2 linked regions of the Crateriforma spongiae genome follow. The protein of the gene in region 1 binds, or shares a complex with, the protein of each later gene. Links are inferred from orthologs where the notes say so. Each region holds a gene or a part of one and is shown on either strand. Other genes may lie near its edges.

Region 1 (3,234 bases):
CGGATTGAATCCGAAGCTGGTCGCTTGGCTGCCCAAGCCCGGCGGCTGGATGGAAACGTTCAAGGAATTCCTAGCGTTCTTGTTGCTGGGAACCGTTGCGTTTTTCTTTGCCGGCTTTGCCGACGATCTGAAACTGCCGGTGTTCGTCAGCCTGATCGGCGTTTGGTTCGGATGCTGGATCATCGGTCGCGTTCCCAATTGGGAAACCGTACAGAAGCGATTGTTCGCTTGGGCGGGTGGATTGGCCGCGGCCGCAGTGATTGGCATCGGATCGTTCGTAGCATTGGCGCCGGTGGACGACGAAATGGGCTGGGTGCCTTACAGCGAAGCCCGTTTGCAGGCGTTGCATGACGAAGGCCGCACGGTGATGCTGGATTTCACCGCCAGCTGGTGTGTGAACTGCAAGATCAACAGCAAGTTTGCCATCGACACCGAAAAGACGCGTGAGTTGGTTGACGAGCTGGACGCCGTTCCGATGTTGGCCGACTGGAGCGACCGGAACGATCAAATCAAATCCAAGCTGGCGGAACTCCGCAGCAATTCGATCCCGCTATTGGTGGTCTTCCCGGGCTCCGACCCCACCGAACCGATCATCTTGCGCGACTTGGTCAGTCAGACGTCGGTTTTGGATGCCTTGCGAAAAGCGGGTCCGAGCGTGGATTCACAAATCGCCAAGGGATCCGGCGACACGTCACGCCAATTGGTCACGACCCGTTGAAGCGGCGGCCGTCGAACTGGCGACCCGCCATCGCCATGCTTGCGGTTCCGTATTTGTTCTTCGACGTGCCGGTTTCTGGGAGTCGGTGATGTTCAATACCGACGACACGATTGTGGCCATCGCATCACCGCTTTGTCCCGCCCCGCGAGGCATCGTGCGACTTTCCGGCGATGATGTCATGGACGTCCTGGCGGGACTGATGGGTGGCCCCGTGGACTTGACTGCCGGCCGGCGCCAGCGAGCGGCGATTGATTGCGGCGCCCCCATCGGCGAAATTCACGCTGACGTGCTGATCTGGCCCGATGGCCGCAGCTACACCGGGCAACCCTCGGCGGAAATTCACACGATTGGATCGTTGCCCGTGCTGGAATCGATGGTCCAGCGGGCCATCCAGTTCAAGGCTCGGGCGGCGCGTCCGGGCGAATTCACGCTGCGGTCGTTTCTGGCCGGACGTTTGGATCTGACTCAGGCCGAAGCCGTCTTGGGGGTGATCGACGCGGACCAAGACCGGTCATTGGACCAGGCGCTGCAGCAGTTGGCTGGTAATTTTTCGCGGCCACTGTTGCTGTTGCGTGATCAATTGCTGGACCTGTTGGCGGATGTCGAAGCCGGCTTGGACTTTGTCGACGAAGACATTGAATTCATCCAGCCGCACGAACTGCGGCGGCGATTGGATGTCATCGCCGCGACGCTGGAATCGACGTCGGCGACGCTGGAAAGTCGTGGCGAGTCGAATGAAACGCCGAAAATCGTTCTGTGCGGGCAACCCAACGCGGGAAAAAGCTGTTTGATCAACGCGATCAGCGGTCATGATGCGGCCTTGGTCGCCGACGTTCCCGGCACGACGCGTGACACCGTCAGCGTTCATGTGACGGTCGGCGACCGGCAATTGGAATTGATCGATACCGCTGGCTTCGAAGCGGTCGCTGGCCGGACCGCCGCAACGTCAGATTCCCAAAAATCGATTTCCGAAATCGCACAGCGGATGACCGCACAAGCCATTCGCAGGGCCGACGTGGTGCTGCACTGCGTTGACGTCACACGTCCGAGTCAAAGCGATGATCGGCCGATTGATTCGGCCGGTCGACATGTGATTGGCGTTTGGACAAAAGCCGATTTGCAATCGCCCAACGATACGGATACCGATGTTTCCGCCGGCGGCTGTTTGACCAGCAGCGTGACCGGCCAGGGCATCGATGATTTGGTCGATCGAATCTTTTCAGAACTGGATCGAACCGACCGGACCGATTCGGTGTCCGTGTCCGGTACCGCGGCGCGATGTCGTCAATCACTGGCCCAGGCCGCCGGGGCCATCCGAACGGCGATCGGACTGTCGGAGATTGACGAGGGCCAGGAATTGATTGCCACGGAGATCCGTACCGCCGCCGACGCCTTGGGCGAAGTCACCGGGGTCGTGTACACCGACGACATTCTGGACCGGGTTTTCGGCCGATTCTGTATCGGAAAATAGCGACGGCCCGGTGCCAGCGCAGCTTCGGTCCACGTCGACGCATCGTCGAACCGCGTGTTTTCTTTTGTCCAGCCCTCTCCCAGCGCCGGGCATTTTCCACCAAGCTTGTGGATTCCCATCCAGGCAGATTTCCAGGCACACGTCACCCGTTCCCATGGTTGAGAACATTCCCCTGCTTCGCCACGAACACGGCGGACTGACCATCGAAGGTTATTCGCGCGCCGCGGTGCAAACGTGTTGGCGGGTCAACGAGCTGAAGTTGCTGTTCGACGTGGGTGTCCAGCCGTGGGATTTCATGGGCACGTCGACCATGTTCATCAGCCACGCCCACCTGGACCACATTGCCGCGTTGCCCGCCTACGTGTCGCGGCGTCGCATGATGAAGATGGACCCGCCAATCATTTATCTGCCTGATTCGGCCGTCGATCCGGCTTGGAAGATGCTACAGGATTTTCGCACGCTTGACCGCGGCGCGATGCCATGCGAATTGGTCGGTCTGTTGGGCGGCGATGAAACGGAGATCGGACGCGAGTATTTGGTCGAAGCGGTGGAGACGCGACACACGATCGATTCGCTTGGTTTTGTCGTCTACCAACGTCGCCACAAATTGAAACCCGAATACACCGATCTGTCGGGCGAACAAATCCGCGACCTGCGAATGTCGGGCACCGAGGTCACCGCCGAAACGCGTGTGCCCGTGTTCGCGTACACGGGCGACACCAATCCGAAAGGACTGGACCAGAATCCGCAGTTCTACGATGCGCGAATCTTGATCAGCGAAATGACCTTCGTCGCGCCCGAACACCGCAAGGAAAAGATTCACAAGCACGGGCACATGCACGTCGATGACTATCGCGACCGATCCGACAAATTCAAAAACGAATTGGTCATCGCCGGCCATTTGTCGACGCGGTACAACGAATCGCAAGTCAAACGTCTGGTGCGTCGGGCATTACCCGATGGGCTGGGCGGACGATTGAAACTGTGGCTGTAGACGCGATGTCGGTCGACTGGCCGGACCGGACCGCGCCACCTCGGGCGGCTT
Region 2 (3,245 bases), on another replicon or contig:
CGGCCGGGAACGCTTGCCGACCCAGCATTTGCCACTGCAGCGCCGGCGGCTGTGGCGTGTCATCATCCGACACCGACGCCACATACAACTGAACTTCCGCGGGCGCCGGCTGGTCTTGGCGGACCTGCACAGGCAATGAAAAACTACGCTGCCCCACGATTGCGGCTTCGACGGCTCCCGATGGCTCCGGCGATCTGCCACCATCGGGCACCACCGTGCTTGCGGGCGGTCCGGCGTCGGGCGATGCGGGCGTTTGTGCGAACCCGACGCTGCCAGCCAATGCGACCGCCGCTACAAAACAACGGACGATCATCCGAGGCGCAGCCGGCCACCGGCCGACGTTCCGGTCACCAAGCACGACGGCGGCGTCCAGCTTTCCGGCAGGTTTCGCATTCGATAGGACCATTGCCACGGGCGGGTCAATCTTGCATTGGGACTTGAACATTCGAAATTTGGCGAAAGACTGTGACCCATCGCGGATTCCAAACGCACGGGACCGGGGGCGGCGCAGCCGGCTGACCCACCGCACACTTGCGGCTACGATCCATGAATCGTGGCGCCATTCTGGACGGCCGGGCATCATCATCGGTCTCGATTCGATTCTGGCGACGACAGGTTTCAGGCCTTCACGAAAAGGCGCGGTCACAGTATCGAAATTCGGGTGACGTCCAGGCAGCTCTTGAGCCAATTCGTTCACGAGCCGGAATCCGCGCGCCCCCCCGACTCAATTTTTCCACGTTTCTGACGATTTCGACTGAATTTGCCCATGTCCAACGTCCGCTACCACTACGACGTCATTGTCATCGGCGCCGGCCATGCGGGAACCGAAGCCGCGGCGGCCTCGGCACGTCTGGGGGCTCGAACCGCCTTGCTGACGACCAACCTGGATACGGTCGGCCAGATGTCGTGCAATCCCGCGATCGGCGGTGTGGCCAAGGGCCAGATCGTCCGCGAAGTCGACGCACTGGGCGGACTGATGGGCCAAGCCATCGACGCCACGGGCATTCAGTTTCGACTGTTGAACGTCCGCAAAGGCCCCGCGATGCACAGCCCGCGGGCCCAAGCCGACAAGCGGGGCTATCAACAACACATCAAACTGGCCATCGAATCCCAAGCCGGATTGGATCTTCGCCAGGAAACCGTGGACGATCTGATCACGGCCGAAGAGACCGATCCCGATGCCATCGAACGTGGCGTCCGCCATCGTGTTGTGGGCGTCAAAGTCCGTGGCGATGCCGAATACCTTGCTCCGACCGTGGTGCTGACGACGGGCACGTTCCTGCAAGCGATCATGCACACCGGCATGTCGACCACCGCCGGGGGCAGGGCAGGGGAGGGTACCACGCAAGGCATCAGCGGTGCGCTCGGTCGACTGGGTTTTGAAATTGATCGTTTCAAAACCGGAACCCCTCCCCGTTTGAATGCCAAAACCATCGACTTCGCCGCCCTGGATGTTCAACCCGGCGATGCGGTCCCGAAACCTTTTTCGTTCATGTCCGGCAAGCTGGACGTCCAGCAAATGCCCTGTCATCTGACATACACCAACGAAAACGTCCACCAACTGATTCGCGACAACCTGGACCGGGCACCGATGTATAGCGGTCGAATCGAATCACGAGGCCCGCGTTATTGTCCGTCGATCGAAGACAAAATCGTCCGATTCGCCGACAAGTCGGAACACCAACTATTCCTAGAACCCGAGGGGCGACAGACGCACGAAGTCTATGTCAACGGAATTTCGACCAGTCTGCCACGCGACGTCCAAGACCAGATGTTTCCGCTGATCGCGGGCTGTGAAAAGGCCCAGATCATGCGGTACGGCTATGCGGTGGAATACGACTTCTGTCCACCAACACAATTGTGGCCACACCTGGAAACCAAGACCGTCGCGGGGCTGTTCTTTGCCGGCCAGATCAACGGTACGACAGGTTATGAAGAGGCCGCCGGACAAGGTTTAATCGCAGGGCTAAACGCCGCACGGTTGGTCGCCGGCCAGTCGACCTGGGTCCCCAGTCGCGATCAAGCGTACATCGGTGTTTTGGTCGACGACCTGGTAACCGCCGGCACCGACGAACCGTATCGCATGTTTACAAGCCGTGCGGAATTTCGGCTGTTGCTGCGCCAGGATAACGCGGATCGGCGTCTGACACCCATCGCCGACGAACTTGGTTTGATCGATTCACCACGTCGACAGCGGTTTGATGACAAGAAGAAACAAATCGAACACGCGATGGACTTGCTGAAAAAGATCCGCGTGGACGGGACACCAGGTGACGTCTACCTGCGTCGCAGCGAAGTCGACTGGGATGTGATGCGCGGCGTTGCACCGGAGCTTTCCGCGATCGACGATGAAGCCGCCCAACAATGTCTGTACGACATCAAATACGCAGGCTACATCACCCGCCAAAAAGCGGACGTTGAAAAACAACGCCGTCATGCGGACAAGAAAATCCCTGCTTCCTTCGACTACTTGTCGATCGACGCATTGCGAATCGAAGCCAAAGAAAAACTGAACCGCGTTCGTCCGGTCAGTCTGGACCAAGCCAAACGAATCAGCGGCATCACCCCCGCCGACTTGGCGTTGGTGTTGGCACATTTGGAAAACCGGTCTTAGACCTGCTTGGGATCGCCGCCCTGGGCGGAATGTTCCGACGCATCGTTTTCCGGTGCGTCACGACGAGACGGCGTCCCCAATGAAACCAACGGGACTTGCTTCGGTCCCGACGAAGACGGTTTAGATTTCGCGCAGTTGTAACAGCCCTGGATTCCTGAACCGCTGGATGCGGCATGCAAGTTTCGCATCACGCGTCGAACCACAAACGCCAAAGCCGTGAACACGATCACCAACGCCGCGATCGTTTGGGGCCAAGATGCATCGCCCATCATCCCGCCGACCATAAAGAACCGACTTGATAGGTCAACATCGCTCCGATGTATGCCAAGACGGTCATGTACGTAAAGCTAAACACCGGCCAACGCCACGAATTTGTTTCGCGACGAATCACCAACAGCGTGCTGACACACTGCGCACACAGGGCAAAGAACACCATCACCGAAAGCACCGTGGGTACGGTGTAGACCGGTGATCCGTCGGGCCAGGTCGCGGCACGGATCGCACCGATCAGGCCTTCGTCTTCTTCATCGACGTCCCCGCCAAGTGAATAAATGGTGCCCAGGGTGCTGATGATGACTTCACGGGCCGGAAAACTTGCCAACGCGCCGACGCCGATTTTCCAATCCCAGCC

The links.
Region 2: the proteins of HFP54_RS15915 (region 1) and mnmG are in contact, whole or in part, in a solved structure (PDB 9HIP), measured with the Escherichia coli proteins. The link is inferred for Crateriforma spongiae from one-to-one orthologs.

The regions. Positions count from the first base shown.
Region 1 is NZ_JAAXMS010000005.1:531,829-535,062, reverse strand. Bases 92-2,997 are described here. They hold HFP54_RS15915 (tRNA modification GTPase), read left to right. Parts: upstream 92-806; coding sequence 807-2,189; downstream 2,190-2,997. Other genes in these bases: HFP54_RS15910 (MBL fold metallo-hydrolase), read left to right, coding at 2,344-2,997; HFP54_RS26215 (protein-disulfide reductase DsbD family protein), read left to right, coding at 92-718. Also shown: more of HFP54_RS26215, read left to right, coding at 1-91; more of HFP54_RS15910, read left to right, coding at 2,998-3,183; radical SAM family heme chaperone HemW, read left to right, coding at 3,189-3,234. UniProt on the Escherichia coli protein: Exhibits a very high intrinsic GTPase hydrolysis rate. Involved in the addition of a carboxymethylaminomethyl (cmnm) group at the wobble position (U34) of certain tRNAs, forming tRNA-cmnm(5)s(2)U34.
Region 2 is NZ_JAAXMS010000002.1:128,073-131,317, forward strand. What follows is about bases 274-3,190. They hold mnmG (tRNA uridine-5-carboxymethylaminomethyl(34) synthesis enzyme MnmG), read left to right. Parts: upstream 274-766; coding sequence 767-2,614; downstream 2,615-3,190. Other genes in these bases: HFP54_RS04690 (hypothetical protein), read right to left, coding at 274-445; HFP54_RS04700 (hypothetical protein), read right to left, coding at 2,611-2,898; feoB (ferrous iron transport protein B), read right to left, coding at 2,883-3,190. Outside these bases: more of HFP54_RS04690, read right to left, coding at 1-273; more of feoB, read right to left, coding at 3,191-3,245. UniProt on the Escherichia coli protein: NAD-binding protein involved in the addition of a carboxymethylaminomethyl (cmnm) group at the wobble position (U34) of certain tRNAs, forming tRNA-cmnm(5)s(2)U34.